Regions from separate parts of the Pectobacterium carotovorum genome, predicted to be linked through region 1. Evidence: predicted binding sites of a transcription regulator. Region 1 holds the regulator's gene; the other holds the start of a gene.
The links. Region 1 encodes PhoB, which activates phosphate uptake and scavenging genes when phosphate is short. Its sites were predicted from a motif close to CTGTCATAAAACTGNCNNAT; they were not measured.
Positions count from the first base shown of each region.

Region 2: a site for PhoB is predicted at 6,348-6,367, ahead of pitA (inorganic phosphate transporter PitA). Genes of this name have one in related genera too.

Region 1 is NZ_JAXAFK010000001.1:305,950-317,334, forward strand. It holds gene mak (fructokinase) at 1-439, shown strand, start outside; gene R9X49_RS01255 (AAA family ATPase) at 458-4,141, opposite strand; gene sbcD (exonuclease subunit SbcD) at 4,138-5,376, opposite strand; gene phoB (phosphate response regulator transcription factor PhoB) at 5,648-6,337, shown strand; gene phoR (phosphate regulon sensor histidine kinase PhoR) at 6,365-7,687, shown strand; gene R9X49_RS01275 (phosphate ABC transporter substrate-binding protein) at 7,703-8,641, shown strand; gene R9X49_RS01280 (cobalamin-independent methionine synthase II family protein) at 8,882-9,988, shown strand; gene brnQ (branched-chain amino acid transport system II carrier protein) at 10,465-11,385, shown strand, end outside.
Region 2 is NZ_JAXAFK010000006.1:33,611-44,995, reverse strand. It holds gene R9X49_RS19915 (NAD(P)/FAD-dependent oxidoreductase) at 1-1,144, opposite strand, end outside; gene gdhA (NADP-specific glutamate dehydrogenase) at 1,604-2,947, opposite strand; gene uspA (universal stress protein UspA) at 3,239-3,676, opposite strand; gene uspB (universal stress protein UspB) at 4,251-4,586, shown strand; gene pitA (inorganic phosphate transporter PitA) at 4,771-6,276, opposite strand; gene R9X49_RS19890 (NAD(P)/FAD-dependent oxidoreductase) at 6,553-7,755, shown strand; gene R9X49_RS19885 (AraC family transcriptional regulator N-terminal domain-containing protein) at 7,976-8,932, shown strand; gene R9X49_RS19880 (EAL domain-containing protein) at 9,116-10,723, shown strand; gene R9X49_RS19875 (Ail/Lom family outer membrane beta-barrel protein) at 10,764-11,288, opposite strand.

The DNA.
Region 1 (11,385 bases):
CCCGCTGCCCTGGATGGATGACGATGAGCTGCGCTATCGGCAGACGGTTCCCTGCTACTGCGGTAAGTCCGGATGCATTGAAACGTTTATCTCCGGCACCGGGTTTGCCGTGGATTACCAGCGCCTGAGCGGCCAGCCGCACAAGGGCGAAGCAATTATTGCCTTAGCAGAGCAGGGCGATCCCATCGCCGAGCTGGCGTTGCAGCGCTATGAGCATCGTCTGGCAAAATCGCTGGCGCATGTGATTAACCTGCTCGACCCTGATGTGGTAGTGCTGGGAGGTGGAATGAGCAACGTTTCTCGCCTTTACCAGACCGTGCCGGAAAAGATTAAACAGTGGATCTTTGGCGGCGAGTGCGAAACGCCCGTGCTTCAGGCCATTCACGGCGACTCCAGCGGGGTACGCGGAGCCGCCTGGCTTTGGCCGAAGACGGAGTAATTGCAGACCGAATAATCGCTAAACGGCGTACTGTGGCGCCAGTCGGCTGACGCCCAGTCCGTTAACCTTCTGCACTTTGATCTGTACCGGAATACGCTCTTTCATGGCTTCGACATGGCTAATAACGCCGATGGTTTTACCCGAGGCATTCAGGTTATCCAGTGCGTCCAGCGCGATATCCAACGTTTCGGCATCCAGCGTGCCGAAGCCTTCATCCAGAAACAGCGAGTCGATACTGGCTTTATGGCTGACCAGATCGGACAGCGCCAGCGCCAGCGACAGACTGACCAGGAAGCTTTCGCCGCCGGATAGCGTTTTTGTGTCGCGCTCGGCGTCTGCCTGCCAGGTATCCATCACCAGAAGTTCCAGTTCGCCACCGGGCTTACGCTTTAGCTGATAGCGATCGTGCAGGCGTGAAAGCTGGAGATTGGCGAGATAGACCAGATGATCCAAGGTCAGCCCCTGAGCAAACTTGCGGAATTTATCCCCTTTACTTGAACCGATTAGCGAGTTTAGCGTCTCCCAGTCGTCATTCCTTTGCTGGCTTTGGGCGATCTCGTTAAGTAAATCCTGCTGGTTCTGACGCTGTTGTTTATCATCAGCCAACTGGCGCTGGAATTCTCCCTGCTGCCGCAGGTTGGTTTTCAGCGTTTCATCCAGCGCAGCAAACTGCTGTTGTATCACCTCTTGCGTGACGTCTTCCGTCAGGGATGTTGGCCGTTTTTGCTGATGGGCAAGCAATTCCTGTTCAGCCTGCTGACGCAGCGCCGCCGCCTGTTGCATGCTCTGATACAGCGCTTCCTTTAATGCCTGCAATGTCTGGCGTTCCTGTTCATCAAGCAGGGCATGGAGAAAGGCAGTTTCATCACCGAAAGCGCTTTGCTGCAGCGCCTGAGTGAAGCGTTCGGTCGCACTCTCATGCTGGCGCGTGCTCTGTTCATACTGCTGTTGCGTGCTAGCCAGCTCACCTGTCAGACGGCTCAACGTCGTTTCGGTTTGCTGACGAGCTGACAGGGCTAGCCTGAGCGCATCGTCATACTGCTGGCTGGTTCGCTGTAGCTGTTCGCGCACATCGGCGATTTGCCTGTCCCCAAACAGCTTCTGCCGCTCTTGTTGGCTCTCGCTGAGCAACGCCAGGTGCTGTTCCAGGTACTGTTGCTGCGTTTGGATGTGCTGTGTTGCCTCGTTCACGCTGTGATGCAGATGTTGAAGATCGCTTTCCAGCGTGGCTAACAGGGGAATTAAGCGAGATTGCTCCTGCTCTTTGATTTTCCAGTCTTGCCATTCGCTTTCGCGCTGGGCCAGCCAGCCATCCTGTGCGTCAACTTCTGGCAGAAGAAGCCCCACCGTTGCCAACGTCTGGGTAATTTCCTGAGTATGCTGCGTGAGCTGCTGCTGCACATTTTGCAGTGACTGAGTTGTTTCTTCCTGCGTAACGCGTAGCGAAGTGTGTTGCTGGGTGTTCAGCGCGATTTTCTGATCGAGTTCCCGCTGCAATGCTTCTTCGGCAGTCAGTAAATCCTTACTTTCCTGCCACTGTTTTTGCAATTGCTCACGAACGGTAATCTGCTGCCGAATAGCCTGTTCTTCGGTTTCACGTTGTGTAAGCCAGGCGGCGATCTCGTTCTGCTGTTCCAGCGTGTAGTTAACTTGTAAGCGCTCACTGACATCTTGCCACTGTTGGAGCAGGGTTTGATGTTCGCTATCGAGTTGAGCGATGTCCTGCTGCAACTGCTCCCGCTGCTGCTCTAGCGAGGACAATTGCGCCGTCGTATTTGCTAGCGTTGTCGTTAACCGGTTCACTTCCTGCTGTAGCGCCGTCAGACGGCTTTGGGTTTCAGACGGTTGCAGCGCCTGATAGCGTTCAATGGACGGGTGCTCGGTTGAGCCACATAGCGGACAGGCTTCTCCGGCCTGTAGCCGTTGTCGTTCGGCTTCCAGCTTAACGATACGTTCTTCCTGCCGGTACACCGTTTCCAGATCGGCCAGATGCTGGCTGCGTTGTTCGTACTCGGATTGTTGCTGTTTCCGTAATACGTCTGACTGGTCGATATACCCTTGTATCTCAACCTGTTTGGCGAGGTGCTGCTGCTTGCGTACATGAAGGCGCTGAAACTGGTCGCTGACGGTTGCGAGCTGTCGGCATGCCGTTCGCTGATCAATGAGTTGATTGAACCTCTGGTGCAGGGTGGAAAGCGACTGGTGCGCGTCCTGATGTTGCCGCGTCTCATCGTGTTGTGTGAACTGCTGGCGCGCTGCATCAACGACCTTTTGTTGTTCACGACGTTGTGTCGTCAGCGTTTCGGCTGCCTGCTGTAGCGTACCCGCTTGTTCTGTGTGCTGTGCCTGTTTTTGCTCCAGTTTCTGCTGCTCGCCCTGAAGCTGGCTCAACTGCCGAAACTGGGTGCGCCAGACAGGCAACTGCACTCCCCACTGCTGATGGTGCGCGTGTTGCTGGCGGTAAGACTGGATGTTTTCAAGCTGCCGTTTAGCCTGCTGTTGCTCTGCCGCTGTCTGGGTTTGCTTGTTTTCATCGGCGTGCAGGCGAGCCTGCGCTTTTGCCAGATCGTCCTGCTGCTGGATTTTTTGCTGCACCAGCGTGGCAATGCGATGGTCAAGCGGCACAACCTGCTCGTTGATCAGTTGCTCTTGCTGTTGTCGTATCTGTTTGTGCTCATTAACATCCTGTTCCGCTTTTTCTTCCTGCTGACGTAGCGTTGTCAGGGCTGCTTGCTCGGCGGTTTGCTTCGCGGTCAATTGTTGAATGTGCTGGGCGAGCGCAAGAGACTCTTGCCGATAGCGCTCTCGCTCCTGGTGTAACGGCCTCAGTTTTTCTGCCGGTTCACTGTTGGCTAGCTTGTCGAGCTGCGGCCTGGCCTGCTGAATGGCGGATTCAGCACTTGCATGTTGTGCCTGCGTATTGGTCAGTTGTGTTTGCCGCTGCGTCAGTTGCTCAAACCAGCGTAGCGTAGTCAGCGCTTGCTCACGCTCGACGTTGCCCCGCAGCTCCTGCTGGATCAGCTCGGCAAGCTGTGCTTCCACCTGCTGACGCTGCTCATCAGTCAATAGCTGAATACCGGATGCTCGCGCCTGTAGCGTATTCAATGCTACGTTTGCCTGTTTGTGCTTGTCATACACGCGTTCGGAAATCAGGCCGTAAATGTCCGTACCGGTCAGCTCTTCCAGCAGCTCTGCGCGGTCGTCTGCTTTCGCATTGAGGAACGCGGCAAACTGGCCTTGTGACAGCATCATGGAACGCGTGAAACGGCCGAAATCCAGCCCGGTGAGCTGCGTGATCATCTCTTTCTTATCATTGAGTTTTTCACACAGAATTTTGCCGTCTTCAATGAGCGCGAGTTCGGCCTTGGGAGACTGCAAATTGCCATCAGGGACATTTCTTGCCCGACGTTGGCTCCAGAAGGCGCGGTAGCCCACGCCTTTCACCTCGAATTCGACCTCGGCAAGGCATTCTGCGGTATTACGCGTCATCAGATCATTCTGGCTGGCGGAAAGCAGGCCAAGCCGTGGTGTTTCGTGGTACAGCGCCAGACAGATGGCATCCAGCAGCGTAGTTTTTCCCGCGCCAGTCGGGCCAGTAATCGCAAATAAGCCGTTGCTGGAAAACGGCTCCTGCGTGAATTCGATCTTCCATTCGCCTTTCAGCGCGTTGAGGTTCTTTAAGCGCAGACTGAGAATCTTCATTTGGCGGGCTCGCTATTTTCCAGTTCATCAATAACCTGATTAAACAGCGTGCGGACACGCTGCTGGCGACCCTCTTCCATGTCTGTCTCCGTTGCCAGACGACGTTCAAAAACGTCATGTACGCTGAGCTCGTTCAGCGTTTCCTTGTCCTGTTGCGTCATTGCCTGCAGGCGCTGTTCACGCGTGCGGCGCAGCAGCAGTACTTCAACGGGCAGATTCTCGGTCATTGACTGAACGCGTTTTTGCATGTCGCTGAGATAATCCTGCGTGTTGATTTCGATATCCAGCCACACGGGTTTGTCACCCTGATAGTTCTGGAATGCGGCCAGCTGTCGTTCAATGTCGCTCAGGCTACCTTTAATCAACTGCATCGGCTGAGTGACGGGAATAGGCAGGATGTCTATCTGCGGGGGAATGGGCGGCGACGCGTCTGGTGTAAAACTGACCAGACAAACGGACTTCTCACTGTTGAGTTCGTCAAAACTCAGCGGGATAGGCGAACCGCTGTAGCGAATATGCTCGCTTTGGGTCACGCGCTGCGGGCGGTGAATATGGCCGAGCGCGATATAATCCGCAGGGGGAAAAGCCTGGGCAGGGAAAGCATCGAGCGTACCAATATAGATATCGCGTACCGATTCCGAGGCGGTTGCGCCAATTGTCGTCAGGTGCCCGGTTGCAATAACCGGCAGCGGCAGGCCAAGTTCATCGCGCTTTTGGCAAGCCAGTTGGTAACACTGCTGGTAGTGCGCGGTAATCGCTTCCTGTAGCGCCAGCTGTTTTTCATCCCCTGATTGCCCGGCTTTGCTGGTCAATACATCGCGTGGACGTAAAAAAGGAATGGCGCAGAGCAGGGCGCCGGGCTGCTGCTGACGGTTTTCCAACAGGAGCACCTGCTGGGCCGGATCGTCGCTGGCGCAGGCAATCACGCGCGTGTTCAGGCAGGCCAGCAAATCGCGGGATTCGTTTAACATCGCGACGGAATCATGATTTCCGCCGAGAATGATGAGCTGGCAGCCTGTGCGCTGTAGCGCTACCACGAAGCTATAATACATTTCCCGCGCATAGCTGGGGGGCGAGCCGTTATCAAAAATATCGCCTGCGACTATAATGGCATCGACCTGATGCTGCTCCACCTGAGCGATGAGCCAGTGAAGAAAAGCCTGATGTTCAGCGGCGCGGCTTTTGGTATAAAAATATTGTCCTAAATGCCAATCGGCGGTGTGGATAATGCGCATCGTGCTCTCTCGATATTCATGCCGCGTGGCGGTGGATGACGTTGTCATTATAGGGAATGGTGTGCTGTCATCGTAATGCCATGATTATATATAGCAGGGATGACGGCTGTCGCGGTGGAATCCGGAGTTTGGAAAGCGGCTCGAAAAATCGGATGTATACGTTGTAACATCGCGCGGAGAGGGCCGTGTGTTTTTCATAAATCTGTCATAAAACTGACGCATAATGCCTTTCGCCTGCTAACAGCGACGATGATTAACGACAGGATTAACAATGGCAAAACGCATATTAGTCGTGGAAGATGAAGCACCAATTCGTGAAATGGTCTGCTTTGTACTGGAGCAAAATGGTTATCAACCAGTTGAAGCCGAAGATTATGACAGCGCGGTAACGCAACTGTCGGAGCCGTTCCCAGAACTGGTGTTATTGGACTGGATGCTGCCAGGAGGTTCGGGCCTGCAATTCATTAAGCATATGAAGCGCGAGGCGCTGACGCGTGATATTCCGGTGATGATGTTGACCGCACGCGGTGAAGAAGAAGACCGTGTACGCGGGCTTGAAGTGGGTGCGGATGATTACATTACCAAGCCGTTTTCACCCAAAGAATTAGTGGCGCGTATCAAAGCCGTGATGCGCCGTATTTCACCGATGGCGGTGGAAGAAGTCATTGAAATGCGTGGCCTGAGCCTCGATCCTTCCTCGCATCGCGTGACGACCGAAGAGCACGCGTTGGACATGGGGCCGACGGAATTTAAGCTGCTGCATTTCTTTATGACGCATCCTGAACGTGTTTATAGCCGGGAACAGTTGCTGAATCACGTTTGGGGCACTAACGTTTATGTTGAGGATCGTACTGTCGACGTCCATATTCGTCGCCTGCGTAAAGCGCTGGAAACCAGCGGACATGACAAAATGGTGCAAACCGTTCGGGGAACGGGCTACCGTTTTTCAACGCGTTACTGAGGTGATCGTAACCGGAGAAATATTAACGTGCTAGAACGTTTATCCTGGAAAAGGCTGGCATTGGAGCTAGCTTTTTTTTGTTTGCCCGCTTTGCTGCTAGGGCTGATTTTTGGTTATCTGCCCTGGTTTCTGCTGGTCGCCGTATTAGGCTTACTCTGCTGGAACTTTTATAACCAGCTGAAACTCTCTTATTGGCTGTGGGTTGACCGCAGTATGACGCCACCGCCCGGTCGCTGGAGCTGGGAGCCGCTGTTTTACGGGCTCTACCAGATGCAACTGCGTAACCGACGCCGACGCCGTGAACTGGCGCTTCTGATCAAACGGTTTCGCAGCGGGGCTGAATCCTTGCCGGATGCCGTGGTGATCACCACCGAAGAAGGAACGATCTTCTGGTGTAATCATCTGGCGCAGCACCTGCTCAATTTCCGCTGGCCGGAGGATAACGGTCAGAATATCCTCAACTTATTGCGCTACCCCGAATTCACGAATTACATGAAAGGGCAAGACTTTAGCCGTCCTCTCACGTTGCAGTTGAATAATTCCCACCATGTTGAATTCCGCGTGATGCCCTATTCCGAAGGGCAACTGCTGATGGTAGTGCGCGATATTACGCAGATGCATCAGCTTGAAGGCGCCAGACGTAACTTTTTTGCCAATGTGAGCCATGAGCTGCGTACGCCGCTGACGGTGTTGCAGGGCTATCTGGAAATGATGCAGGAAGAAACGCTGGATGCGGCGCTGCGAGGGAAAGCGCTGAATACCATGCAGGAACAGACCCGGCGTATGGACGGGCTGGTCAAACAGCTGCTGACCTTGTCCCGCATTGAAGCGGCGACGGCGATCGATCTGAATGAAAAAGTCGATATTCCATTGATGCTGCGCGTGTTGCAGCGTGAAGCGCAGACTCTGAGCCAGGGGCGTCATGAGATCGTCTTTCGTGTGAACGAAAATCTCCGCGTGTTTGGTAATGAAGAACAGCTGCGCAGCGCGGTATCCAATTTGGTGTATAACGCGATCAACCATACGCCAGCAGGAACACGCATTGAGGTTTGCTGGCAGAAGATCCCGCAGGGTGCACAATTTCAGGTCAGCGATAACGGACCGGGAATTGCGGCCGAGCATTTGCCGCGTCTGACGGAGCGCTTTTATCGGGTCGATAAGGCGCGTTCACGCCAGACGGGCGGCAGTGGCCTGGGGCTGGCGATTGTTAAACATGCGCTCAGCCATCATGATTCCCGCCTGGAAATCATGAGTGAGGATGGTCTGGGATCGCGTTTTGTCTTTACGTTGCCGAATCGGTTGATTGTCCCTGCCTCTCTGGCTGAAAATACGGTGAAACCTTCGGCCTGACGGAAAACGCTACCCATGACATCCGCCACTCGTATTGCGGGCGCTTTTTTACTGCTGTTCAGCGCGTTTTGCGCTGCGCAGCCTCGTCAGATGCTGGCGGGCAACCTCTCCAGCGCGGGGTCGGATACGCTGGCTAACCTGATGGCCTTTTGGGCGGCGGATTTCAGTCAGCATTACCCGAACGTCAATTTACAGATTCAGGCCGCCGGATCATCTTCTGCGCCGACGTCTCTGGCGTCGGGTGCAGCGCAGCTTGGGCCGATGAGCAGGGCGATGAAGGCCAGCGAAATTGAGGCGTTCGTCCAGCATTATGGCTATCCACCCCTAGCGGTGCCGGTAGCGATGGATGCGCTGGTCGTGCTGGTCAATCAGGATAACCCGTTGCCAGGGCTGAACTTGTCGCAGCTGGACGCCATCTTTTCGATTACGCAACGCTGCGGTAACCACCAACCGATAAAACAGTGGGGCGATCTCGGCTTACGCGGCAGTTGGGAAAAGCGCACGCTACTGCGCTATGGGCGAAACTCTGCGTCGGGAACCTATGGGTTCTTTAAGCAAAAGGCGCTGTGCCGTGGCGATTTCCTTCCTCAGGTTAATGAGCTGCCTGGCTCGGCATCTGTTGTACAGGCGGTGGCTGCTTCAACTGATGCCATCGGCTATGCCAGCGTGGGCTTTCGTACCAGCGGCGTGAGAATGCTGCCGTTAGCCGCACAAGGGAGCGACTACATTTACCCCTCGACTGAAAATATCCGCAGCGGTTTATATCCCTACACCCGTTACCTTTACATCTATGTGAACAAAGCGCCCAGCCAGCCGCTGGAAGCGCTGACGGCGGCATTTTTAGATCGCGTGCTGTCCGAAACGGGGCAGTCGCTGGTGAATCAGGATGGTTATTTACCGCTGCCGGAAGAAACACGTCGTCAGGCGCGCCAGCAGATTGGCCTGCCAGAATAATTCCTCTTGCCCACGAATTTGCGATGTTTTCACATTAAATGAATTTTCTTCATGCAATGTGAAAATTCTTCCATTGCCCTGTGGTTTGTCACGTGACAGGATAGTTTTAAATTTAGACGTCCAGATGGCTAAATAAAATTAAATGTAACTATCCCTCTGGGCAAATATTTCATATTGAAACTATCTGTCAGCATGCTTCTTTTCTGAAGGTCAGTGCTGGCAACATGTCAGGAGCGACACATGGCGAACACCTTATCCCCTTTCCGTGCCGATATCGTCGGCAGTTTCTTACGTCCGGCAGCCATTAAACAGGCTCGTCTGCAACATCAGGCGGGTGAGATCGATGATATTGCGCTGCGTAACATTGAAGATCGTGAGATTCTGCGAGTGGTAGAAAAGCAGCGTGAAGCGGGCTTACAGATTGTGACGGATGGTGAACTGCGTCGTGCCTGGTGGCACTTCGACTTTTTTGCTGATTTGCACGGCGTGGAGCGCTACGAAGCCGATCACGGTATTCAATTCAACGGTATTCAGACGAAATCTCATGCGATTCGCGTCGTGGATAAAGTGAGCTTCAATCCTCAGCACCCTATGCTCGATCATTTCCGCTACCTGAACAGCATTTCTGGTGACGCGGTCGCTAAAATGACGATTCCTAGCCCCAGCGTGATGCATTTCCGCGGCGGGCGTAAAGCGATTGATGCGACGGTTTATCCCGATCTGGCTGACTATTTCGACGATCTGGCGCAAACCTGGCGCGATGCGATTCATGCATTTTATGACGCCGGCTGCCGCTTCCTGCAACTGGATGACACCGTGTGGGCCTACCTGTGCTCTGACGATCAAAAACGCCAGATCCGTGAACGTGGTGAAGACCCGGCACAGCTGGCGCGGACATACGCCGACGTGTTGAACAAAGCGCTGGCTGATAAGCCTGCGGATTTGGTCATCGGTTTACACGTTTGCCGCGGTAACTTCCGCTCTACCTGGATTTCTGAAGGCGGCTATGAGCCTGTTGCAGAGATTCTGTTTGGTGAAGTGAATGTCGATGCATTCTTCCTGGAATACGACACCGAGAGAGCGGGTGGATTTGAGCCGCTGCGCTTTGTGAAGCCGGGCCATCAGCAGGTGGTTCTGGGGCTGATCACCACGAAGAACGGTGAACTGGAAGATGCCGAAGTGGTGCAGGCTCGTATCGCTGAAGCGGCAAAATATGTCGATCTCAGCCAGATTTGCCTGAGCCCACAGTGTGGTTTTGCTTCAACGGAAGAGGGCAACAGCCTGACGGAAGAGCAGCAGTGGAATAAGCTGAAGCTTGTCGTGGATATCGCTAATCGCGTGTGGTAACACCGATGAAGTAACCTCATTCCTATCATGGATAGACAAAGGCTGGATCATAGGATCCGGCCTTTTTTTATGGACGTTCTCCTGCCTTTTACCCGCGACGTTTTGTGAAATATGTTTTTTTTATGATCGAACAACGCATTTTATTCCGTTTTTTGTCAGTTTTATTGCAATGGAATATCGATAAATGCGCAAATCATGTGTTATGCAAATCGTGATAAACCAATTTATATTCTTATTTTTTGGCATAGTTAGGCCGGATACTCTGGTTTTTGGATCTCTGCTTGTCTTTTTGCGCTATAAACGTTTTACTTAGCACCCAATATAGCTGTGCAAAAAATAACTTCTATGACTGCCATTTTCGTGTCGCCGGAGTGTTGGCGTCATGCTTCGAGCTAACTCTTGGGGAACGGCTTTTGGCGGCGATAAACGACACAGTTTTCTTTTTATCGATTTGATACAGGCAACACGACATAACTATGAGTCATCGTTTAACGTCCAAAGATATTGTGGCATTAGGTTTTATGACCTTTGCTTTATTCGTGGGGGCTGGAAATATTATTTTTCCGCCTATGGTGGGATTGCAGTCGGGAGAGCACGTTTGGACAGCGGCATTTGGCTTCCTGCTGACTGCGGTTGGTCTACCGGTGTTGACCGTGATCGCACTGGCCCGGGTTGGTGGTGGCGTTGATGCGCTCAGCTCGCCAATTGGTAAAAAAGCGGGCGTGGTTCTGGCCACGGTATGCTATCTGGCCGTTGGGCCACTATTCGCTACGCCGCGTACGGCAACCGTGTCGTTTGAAGTCGGCCTGGCTCCTCTGGTCGGCAACGGAGCGTCTCCGCTGCTGATTTATAGCCTGATTTATTTTGCCATTGTTATCGCGATTTCTCTGTATCCGGGCAAACTGCTGGATACGGTTGGTCATGTGCTCGCGCCGCTGAAAATCATTGCACTGGCGGTATTGGGTATTGCGGCTGTGCTGTGGCCTGCGGGTACGCCGATTCCCGCGACGGAAGCGTATGAGCAACTGCCGTTCTCCAATGGCTTCGTCAACGGCTATCTGACGATGGATACGCTGGGCGCGATGGTCTTTGGTATCGTGATCGTCAATGCGGCCCGCTCACGCGGGGTGGCAAGCCCTGTTCTGCTGACGCGTTATACCGTGTGGGCTGGGCTTATTGCCGGTATTGGCCTGACATTAGTTTATTTGAGCCTGTTCCAGCTCGGTTCCGTCAGTGGTGAACTGGTGCCGCAGGCGCAGAATGGAGCAGAGATTCTCCATGCCTATGTGCAACACACATTCGGTAACATGGGGAGCAGTTTCCTGGCATTGCTAATCTTTATCGCCTGTCTGGTGACAGCGGTGGGGCTAACCTGTGCCTGTGCGGAATTCTTTGCA
Region 2 (11,385 bases), on a different contig from region 1:
TTTGCTTCGACAGACCTGCCCCGTTACAGCCTGCGGACGCATACACATTGTCGCTTAGCTGTCCCCAAATTGGCGCCCCGTTGCGCGTGACGCTAATCAAACCTGACCAGGTATGCGCCATCTTCACATCGCTCAACTGCGGGAACATCCGGGCAAAAATAGCCGCGTGACGACGCGCGTGGCGTCCGGTTTCTACCGCGCTATTGACCAACTCTGGGGCAAATTTCACATGCTCCCGAATCAGGAAACGGTGGTCACGCGTATAGCGTAGCGTCGCGCTGGCGAGCGCATTGACCGGCGTCAGCCCCCAGTCCGGCATGTCGCCCATACGTGCTATCTGTTCCGCATTCAGCGGTTCCGTCAGCGTCGCGAATGTCGCCACGGCAAACACCCGGCCATTGAACAGCGGCAGGCCGCGCGCCGCGCCGTTAATCGCCATCATCAGCTTATCTGCCTGAATTTCGCCATACGGTGTTTCCACGCGAATGCGCGATCCGGTCTCGATATTCAACGCAGGTGAATGAGCGTAAACCGTCACGTTCTTCGGCAGGTTCGCCACCAGCCCGACCACCAGCGCCGCCGGGTTTAGCAGAATGCAATTGGGGGTATACACGGCGCGATGATAGAAAGACGTGCCGAGGCGACGAGCCAGTTCATCTTTTTCCACCACCTGATAGGATTCACCCAGATCGTCCAATTCACGGACATAGGTATCGATCAGGCCGTTAAACGTTGAACTGACCGCACAGTGATATTTCCCCGCCACGCTCCAGTCGCACGCGATAGCATGGCGATCCACCTTCTCTTTCAGATGCGCCACGCCAGACTGCAACAGGCGGCGATAAGCCGCCGCTTTTTCCAGCTCGGCCGTCGAGCTACCGATGTTGTGCGGCAAATCGATGACGAAACCGGAGTTACGCCCGGAGGCATTGTCGCCAATCTCGCCCGCATCCAGCAGGATAATGTGTTTATCCGGGCGCTGTTCAGCCAGACGCTGCGCAAAGGCAATCCCCGCATAGCCTGCGCCGATCACCAGCCAGTCCGCCGTTGTTTTTCCGCGCTGCTGCGGGTAATTCGGTTTATCGATAAGATCTGCCGACCAGCCATTACGATTCTGATCGAAAGGAAGATGTTTGATTTTCACAATGGTCTAAGCCTTGAAGAGAACGGGTTGTACCGGAAGGCAGGAACAGAAACCCGACGATACGCAATGCTGATTAAGATAAAGAAAGGCGGGAAGCGGTGTCCAGCAAGAAATGTCGCTAAAACTTATCCCCGTCATACTTCAAGTTTCATGTGCGTTGGCTGCGCTACTCAGCACACTGGCGTGTGCCTCGCCCCGTTGGGGCCGCTGCAAGCAGCGTTCAAACATGCCTATGGCAGGTTTGTCACTCACCCGAATCACTTACCTGAGTAAGCTCATCGGGATTCCTTCCCTTGCCGCGTTACGATGCTCATCGCTGAGCATCGCCCTGAAGGGCTAACGCTTCGCGTTGTTCAAAACGTTAACGTTTTGTCCTGAAACTCGAATTATTTAGGGTATAAATAAATAAGTGAGAAGGAAAAACGCCTGCAAATGCAGGCGCTCAGAAGGACTAAGACGTTATACGACGCCCTGCGCCAGCATCGCGTCGGCCACTTTTACAAAGCCCGCTACGTTGGCACCGCGCACGTAGTTAGTCTGGCTGTTTTCACCGCCGTACTGCACACACGCATTGTGAATATCCAGCATGATGTGGTGCAGACGCGCATCCACCTTCTCTGCTTTCCAGCCCAAACGTGCCGCGTTCTGCGCCATTTCCAGCCCGGAGGTCGCCACGCCGCCGGCGTTAGCCGCTTTGCCCGGCGCAAACAGCACGCCTGCATCCAGGAACGCATCGGTCGCAGGGATCGTGGTTGGCATGTTGGCACCTTCTGCCACGGCTTTCACTCCGTTAGCAATCAGCGTCTGCGCCGCTGGCAGATCCAGCTCATTCTGCGTAGCACACGGCAGCGCGATATCTACCGGCACTTCCCACGGCGTTTTGCCTGCGAGGTAAGTCAGTTTCGCTTCACGCGCATAATCTTCCACACGGCCATAGCGTTTATTTTTGATCTCTTCCAGCAGCGCCAGTTTCTCTGGGGTAAACCCGTTCTCATCCACCACCGTGCCGTTAGAATCTGATGCCGTGACCACACGCGCACCCAATTCCATCGCTTTTTCAATCGCATACTGCGCCACATTGCCGGAACCGGACACGGCAACACGCATGCCTTCAAAGCCCAGACCGTGGCGTTTCAGCATCGCTTCCGTGAAGTAGATCAGGCCGTAGCCCGTTGCTTCAGGGCGAATCAGACTGCCGCCGAACGACAGCCCTTTACCAGTGAAGACGCACGCGGTGTTGTTGGTCAGCTTCTTCATCATGCCGGTCATGAAACCGACTTCGCGGCCACCCACGCCGATGTCGCCCGCCGGAACGTCCGTATCCGCGCCCAGATGACGATACAGTTCCGTCATCAGCGCCTGACAGAAACGCATGATTTCACCCTGGCTTTTCCCTTTCGGGTTAAAGTCCGAACCGCCTTTACCACCGCCCATTGGCAGCGTCGTCAGTGCATTCTTGAACGTCTGCTCGAACCCGAGGAATTTCAGAATCGACAGGTTAACGGACGGGTGGAAACGCATGCCGCCTTTGTACGGCCCGATCGCGGAGCTGAACTGGACACGCCAGGCGCGGTTCACCTGTACCTGACCTTTGTCGTCCGTCCACGCGACGCGAAACTGAATCACACGTTCCGGCTCGACCAATCGCTCCAGCAGGCTGTAATCCGCATAGTGAGGGTTCTGCTCCAGAAAAGGCCACAGAGTGGAAAGCACTTCATTAACGGCCTGTAAAAATTCAGGCTGATGCGGATCGCGTTGTTGAACAGAATCAAGAAAACTCGCCAGAGATACGATTTGTGCCATGAACAGCTCCTGATTGAACGAATAAGCTCCCTTCTGCTTCTTTATTTTTAGACACGCAGAAGCTTGTGGGATCGGTGAAAATGATGTTGTGTCCTCTGGACTATAACACTGGCGATGGATATTTAAGCAAGCGTTTTCTTTTCAGATAAACGTTAGAATCCAATGAGATAGGAAGGGTTTTTCGGCAATTTAGGAAGGGAAATTTGTCATAAGTTTTTGTTATATAACAAAAGGCACAGCCTGGAAGCCGTGCCTTTCGTCACTGAAAAAAAATGCAAAAAAAGCTAATTTTTATTCGTCTTCATCATCACGCAGCGGCACGATGAGCATGTCGACATGCACGGTATTAATCAGTTGGCGCGCCGAAGACATCAATTTGCTCCAGAAGTCCTGATGGTGGCCGCACAGCACCAGATCGGCGTCGTATTTCTTAATCGCATCAACCAGCACTTGTCCTAAATCGCCGCTGCCGCTCAGCGTTTCACTGATGGGGTAGCCCGCATTCTGCGACAGTTCGGTCAGTGCATTCTGGGTTTCTTCGGAGATACGCTGTTGCATGTCACCCAGATTGACGTCGATAAGCCCCGTGTAGAGATCGGAGTAGTTCACATCGACGTGGATTAACGAGACTTTCGCATTGTACGGTCTTGCCATTGAAACGGCTTTTTCCACTAACACTTTGCTTTCTGGAGAAAGGTCAACAGCAATAAGGATGTGTTTGTAAGCCATAATAAGACTCCTTCCGTAAAGACTAATTAAGGGTTAGCAGCTATTTCTCCTGCCAATCTGATACTTAACAGCGGATTATAGGATAGCACTCATCCGCAGTATCGGACTGTTCAGTTGATCACAACCCGTTTTCAAACCTGTTAATTCTATTGATAAGTGTAGTAGAAACCGCTCCTTTTCACAGTTAAATCGCGCAGCTTCTCCTTTCAGAAAGGGCATTATCTCGCCGAAAATCGTCCTTCATGCCGATTGCGCCTGCCCCTCTGGCACAAAAGAACATTCTTCTTCTACACTACAAGTAGGGGGCGGTGCGCCTGTCCGCCGCCCTCTGGGATGAAACACGAGAACGGGGCTAGCCGTGATGCTGTTGGCTATCCACAATGACAATAAAATCGTGCGCAAGCGCGTGGCATAACTATTCGTTCATAGAAAAACATTCGTTCGTAGAAAAACATCGCAAACAAATGTCGTAGAGCGGCGTCGCGGATAATCGTAACGCTTGTCATCTGCCACAGATGGACAACGGGAATGTGTGGCCATCGTATCTGACGAATAGAACGACCGGGAGGGAAGCATGATTAGTACATTTGCGCTTTTCTGGGCTTTATGTATCGTCTGCATCATTAATATGGCGAGGTACTACTCTTCATTGCGCGTGTTACTGCTGGTTTTGCGTGACTGTGACCCGCTGCTTTACCAATACGTTGACGGAGGGGGATTCTTTACCTCGCACGGCCAGCCAAGCAAGCAAATCAGGCTGGTAGGCTATATCTACGCACAACGCTATCTTGATCATCACGACCCTGAATTTATTCGCCGCTGCGAGCGGGTGCGGGGACAGTTCCTGCTCACGACCGCCCTGTGCGGCCTTATCGTCATCAGTCTGGTTGCTATGACGATCTGGTATTAAACGTTGGGACTGACACCATCACGGGTATTACCCTAATCATCGGTATTAACACTATCATCGGTATTAACGCCATGAACGTTGATAAAAAGTAAAAAGGCGATTCCCCACAGAATCGCCTTTTTTATGACGCAAGCAACGTTGAAAAACGTTCCCTACGTTTTTTATGCGTGATGAATGACCGCGGTTAGATCAGCTTCAACGCCAGCCAGTACAGCGTACCGGACATCAGCATTGAGATTGGCAGCGTCAACACCCAGGCCAGCAGAATGCTTCTTATCGTTTTGCCCTGTACGCCACCACCGTCAGCAATCATCGTCCCGGCAACCGCCGAGGACAATACGTGCGTAGTGGAAACCGGCATACCGGTGTAGCTGGCAACGCCAATCGACAGAGCCGCCGTCACCTGCGCCGAAACGCCCTGTGCGTAGGTCATGCCTTTCTTACCAATCTTCTCACCGATGGTCACAGCCACGCGTTTCCAGCCCACCATCGTGCCCAGAGACAGCGCCAATGCGACAGCGACGATAATCCAGAGCGGCGCATACTCAACCGTCTGCAGCATGTCTTTACGCAGGTTGCTCAGGTAGCGTTTATCTTCGCCCGACGTTTCTGGCAGCTTGATTACCCGATCCATCGTGTCCGAGATACACATCAGCAAACGACGCACTCTGCTACGATCGTCAGGGTTCAACTGGTCGTAACTTTTCAGGTTATTCAGCAGGCCCTGTGTGCGCTCAATCGCAATCATCACGCGTGAACTGTCACAGTGGAACTCTTTCTGGCCGTTGCCGGGAATCGTGTTTTCCGGCGCAGGAATCACAGGCGGAGACAGATCGATAACGTGCGTCAACGCGTCGCCGTGCTGCTTGTAATATTCCTGCAAATTGACAACGGCATCGCGGGTACGACTGATGTCATAGCCAGAGGCGTTCATGTTAACAATGAACCCGGCTGGCGCGACGCCAATCAGCACCAGCATAATCAAGCCGATACCTTTCTGACCGTCGTTTGCCCCGTGAGAGAAGCTCACCCCAATCGCCGATAGAATCAGCGCGGTACGCGTCCAGAATGGCGGCTTACGTTTGCCATCCTGTTTCTCGCGATCGACAGGCGTCAGGTGCACACGTTTACGCTTTTTACTGTTGTTCCAGAACCGACGCAGCACCAGCAGCATCAGGCCCGCAACCACCATCCCCACAATCGGCGATAGCAACAGCGACAGGAAAATGCTGATCATTTTTGGCACGTTCAACGCATCCACGACGGAGGTATTCGTCAGCAGCGCGTTAGTCAAACCAATACCAATAATGGAGCCGATCAGCGTGTGAGAACTGGAGGCAGGAATACCGAAATACCAGGTACCCAGGTTCCAGATAATGGCGGCCAGCAGCATGGAAAACACCATTGCCAAGCCGTGCGCCGAACTCACGTTCAGCAGTAAATCCGTGGGGAGAAGGTGAACAATCGCGTAGGCTACGCTCAGGCCGCCCAGCAGTACACCGAAGAAATTAAAGACACCCGCCATAACAACGGCAAACTCTGCGCGCATGGCTCGGGTATAAATAACAGTGGCAACGGCATTCGCAGTATCGTGAAAACCGTTAATGGCTTCATACATTAATACAAACAACAAAGCCAATATCAACATCAGGCCGGTGTAGTAATCCAGTCCGGCAAATAAATGTAGCATAAACGTTAGGCCATTTAGTGGTCATGAACGCGGCGCATTATCGGCGACAAGCAGGGGTCGGGAAAAGCAAAATATGACATTTTTTTGACTTAATATGTGATGGGGATCGATGGGAAAATCACTTAATCAATAAAAATCAAATAATTATATATTTTTACTAAAATATGCAAATTGTTACGCTGGTATCGAACAAAAACCGACACTACAATTTGCCGCCCCGCGGCTTATGCCCGCGGCCATCCAAGAAGATCCACTCACTCATCGGAGAAATGCATTGTGGAACAGTTTGACGCTGTCATCATCGGTGCCGGTGCAGCAGGCATGTTTTGTGCAGCACAGGCGGGACAACGCGGACTGCGTGTGCTATTGCTCGATAACGGCAAGAAGGCTGGCCGGAAAATATTGATGTCCGGCGGCGGTCGCTGCAACTTTACCAATATGTATGCAGAACCCGCGGCGTATCTGTCTCACAATCCTCACTTTTGCAAATCGGCACTGGCGCGTTATACCCAATGGGATTTCATCAGCCTGGTCAACAGCCACCGCATCGCTTACCACGAGAAAACGCTCGGTCAGCTATTCTGCGATGATTCCGCACAGCAAATCGTGGACATGCTGGTAACAGAGTGTGAACGGGCTAACGTCACTCTCCGTCTGCGCAGTGAAGTCACCTCGGTAGAGAAATCAGACGATCTGTTCACCATCCAGCTAAACAACGGCACATCATTCCAGAGCGCATCGCTGGTCGTTGCCAGCGGCGGCCTGTCGATGCCAGGCCTGGGCGCGACACCGCTCGGTTACCAGCTCGCCGCACAGTTCGGCCTCAACGTGCTCCCCACTCGCGCCGCGCTGGTGCCCTTCACGCTGCACAAACCGCTGCTCGAACAGCTGCAAACGCTCTCCGGCGTCTCCGTGCCTACCGTCGTCACCGCGGAAAACGGCGTGACGTTCCGTGAAAACATTCTGTTTACGCACCGCGGGCTCTCTGGCCCGGCTATTTTGCAGATCTCCAGCTACTGGCAAGCGGGTGAATTCGTCACCATCAATCTGCTGCCCGACCGCGATCTCACCCAGCTCATTAATGACGAGCGCACCGCTCACCCAAACCAGAGTCTGAAAAACACGCTGGCACAGTGGCTGCCTAAACGACTGGTTGAATGTCTGCAAGCGTTAGGACAACTGCCGGACGTCACGCTGAAGCAGCTCAACAGCGCACAACAAACGCAGATGGAACAGAGCCTGCAACAGTGGCGCGTACAGCCAAACGGCACGGAAGGCTATCGCACGGCCGAGGTGACCATCGGCGGCGTTGACACCCGCGCGCTGTCCTCCAAAACGATGGAAGCCAGCGCGGTGCCGGGGCTGTATTTCATCGGTGAAGTGGTCGATGTGACCGGCTGGCTCGGCGGCTATAACTTCCAATGGGCGTGGAGTTCAGCCTGGGCATGCGCGCAGGCGCTGCCTTTCGTGGAAGGCTGATAGATATAGAATCTGCGTAAGGCGAGCAGGGTAAAACGGTTCAAGGCACCTGCGCGCCTCAGCGACGGCCATTCTTTCTTCTATGCTGATTTTCAGGTTTCCCGCCGCAAAGTTAGCATGATTCTCTGATTTTCTTGCCCAATCCGATGAGAAGCGAGGTATTCCGTAGTTTTCATACCGAGGACGGGGATACAGTAGAAGCCGGAGGATTGAGCCCAATATGACAGCGACACCCTTTATCCGCTCAAAAAGCGTTATCAATCAGGAAAACGAAGCACGGCTCGCCGATCTTATGTGCACCATTGATACCCGGACGCAGGGGAGCGGTGATTTTGCTACGCCGATTGACGGGCTGACGTTCTTCCGGCGTGAAGCGCCCACAGACCCCGTCATGTGTATGCTCGAGCCGAGCGTTGTCCTTGTTGCCCAGGGTGAAAAGAAAATCTGGATCGGCGGAGAGGCGTATCGCTATGACACATCCCACTTTTTACTCACCTCTCTGGATTTGCCAGCCAATTCTGAAGTCATGACAGCCAGCCGTCAGGCTCCCTGCCTCGGCCTGACGCTAAAACTTGATTTACGGATTGTGGCTGAACTGATCGCGCAAGGATGTTTACCACCGCATCGCGATCGCGGCGTCAGTTCAAGCGCAGGGATAGGAACCGCGACATCGGCCATACTGCGACCTTTTGGACGCCTGTTGGAGTTGCTGGAAGAACCAGAGGCCATTCCCGTGCTGGCTCCGTTGCTCCAACGCGAGATCCACTTTCGCTTGCTGATGAGCGATCAGGCAACCAGATTACGACACATTGCGTCGATTGACAGTCAGGGTCACCGGATTGCAAGGGCCATCGGATGGTTAAAGCTGCACTATGCTGCGTCACTGCGCGTAGAAGAACTGGCTGCCCGAGTGCAGATGAGCACGCCCACTTTTCATCAGCACTTCAGAAAACTGACCTCGATGAGCCCTCTGCAATATCAAAAGTGGATTCGCCTGAACGAAGCCAGACGCCTGATGCTGAATGAACATCTGGATGTTTCGAGCGCGGCATTCAGAGTGGGTTACGAAAGCCCTTCACAATTCAGCCGCGAATACCGTCGTTTATTTGGGGTTCCGGCCAAGAGAGATATTACCGCTCTGCGGAAGCAGACGCCCTCATCAGGTACGCAGTCATAACGTAGATTGGCTCGCAGTGTGAACAGCAGACCAATACCGGACTGATCCAGGCTGCAAACTTTATTCTCGGCGAATCGCTTTCAGCAAATAGGCACTATAATAAGGTCTATTCAGCGATCTCCTTTAATTCACGGAGAAAAGGACGTCTCTATATAGGCCTCTGCTGCCAGAAAGGAGATGTGGATGAGTCCCAGACGTAGCAAACATAACATCAATCTATTACAGCTACTGATTGCAGGCATGTTGCCGCTGCTGCTTGGATTGCTGTTCACTTTTGTTGAATCCAGATTAATGGTAAAGCGTGATTTGGAATCCACTGCGCAAATCGCGATGAATCATGCCGAGAATATTTCGACACAGGCATGGAATATGGTGGATCGCCTTCAGCGCTTTCATGGCCAGCCCTGCGACGTTATCGGAGATGAACTGCAACGTCTTGGTTCCGTCTTTTCTTACTTTCGTGCTATCGGCGTTATCCATAATACCAACGTCTATTGCTCTTCAACGTTTGGCAACACGGTGACGCCAATAAGCCGCGTCATTCAACAGCCGTTGCCAGAGAGCTATTCTGAACGCTGGAGCCTGTCGATTGCAGGCTCCGACAACGTGAAAGAACGCCCGGCGCTGATCTTCGTCCAGATGCCTCTTACGGGTTATGGCGCTTACGCCATGGTCGATGCGCAATATCTGATAGACCTCATGATTGCGATAAGCAAAATTCGCGGCTACCAGCTTATCCTGCAAATGGATAACGGCCACCCGATTCAAACTGGCCCGGCGATTACGCCCCGCACCGGCCTATTTTCTACCTCTACGCTTGAAATCAAATCGAGTCGCTTCCCGATTACCCTCAATGTCACCGCCCCCGCCTCTCAAGAAATAACCAACTGGAAGCAGGCATTCTTCACGTTTCTGCCACTGGCGATTATTCTCTCTCTGCTTTTCACTACGGCGATGTGGTACTGGCAAAAACGTAAATTATTATTCCGCGACGAAATCCGTAAGGGCATCGCTAACGGCGAGTTTTCCGTCTATTACCAGCCCATCTATGATGCAGAAGCGCGAACCTGCACCGGCGTTGAGACGTTACTGCGTTGGCGACGCAGCAATGGGAAGTGGATCAGACCCGATATATTTATCTCTGCCGCCGAAGCAGAAAGTATGATTATTCCCATCACCCGGCATTTATTTGATCTGGTCGCGTCAGATATTGCCAGCTGGCAGGTAAAACCGGGGTTTCATCTGGGGCTCAACGTTGCAGCCGAGCACTTGCATCATCCCAGTTTTGTCTCAGACGTACACCGCTTCGCCGAGAAAGTCGCCTCTCATTCATTAAGCATTACGCTGGAACTGACAGAACGTAACCTCATCAGCAACGGTCCTGAAATCATACAGCGCCTGCATCAGCTGCGTGAAGATGGCTTTATGATTGCCATTGATGACTTTGGCACCGGGCACTGCTCACTCTCTTATCTGCAAAACTTCCCGCTGGATTGCCTGAAAATAGATCAGGGATTCGTTAGCGCCATTTCATCACCGGATGAAGAAGCGCCTATTCTTGATGCGATTATTAATTTGAGCCACCGCATCAAGCTTCAATCCGTAGCAGAAGGCGTAGAAACCGAGCAGCAGCTCATGTATTTACAGCGACGCGGCGTCAAATATATTCAGGGGTTCCTTTACGCTAAGCCGATGGACAATGAATCGTTTCTCGTCTGGCTTCACTACAATGGCAATAAATCGATAGAAAGTTTTATGAATAAAAATGAAGAAGGGAAAAAAAGCGACTAACCGGCGGAAATTTATCCACCGGTCTTCTATGCCATATAGATCAGAAACGATAACCGACGCCAATATTAAAGGCATCTACACGAGTTTCATAAATCTTCGTGCCTTCGTAGCCAATATCAATCGCCCAGTTTGCTACTGGTGTAATTTGAATACCGGCGCCGTAAGCAAAGCTGGATTTGCTTTCACTACCCGATTCACGGACAGCATCGCCCTCTTCCCAGCTGGATTTACCGCGCCCAATACCCGCCAAACCATAAACGCTGACATAGTCGTTAAAGCGGTAGGATGGGCCAGCCATGAGTGAATAATATTTCAGCTTATAAACATCACTGCTTGAATTCTGATAATACTCTGTTTGCTCCGCACTCACATAAGTGAAAGAACCAATAATGCCAAGAGCGGAATCACCCTGATAATGGTATTTGGCCGTAATCCCTTTTGGATCTTTGAAGTCATCGACTTTCGCCTGAGCATAACCCAAAGATACCGTTTGTGTTGCCTGAGCAACAGACATTCCCATGGCACAAGCAATCAGAGTGGAAAGCAGCAGTGTTGTTTTTTTCATGATCTAAACATCTTCCATGTTTGAATAAAAAGACGGTTTCAACAAAGCGAATATATAAATATCGCGAATGTTGGCCGCACATAAACTTACATTTAAA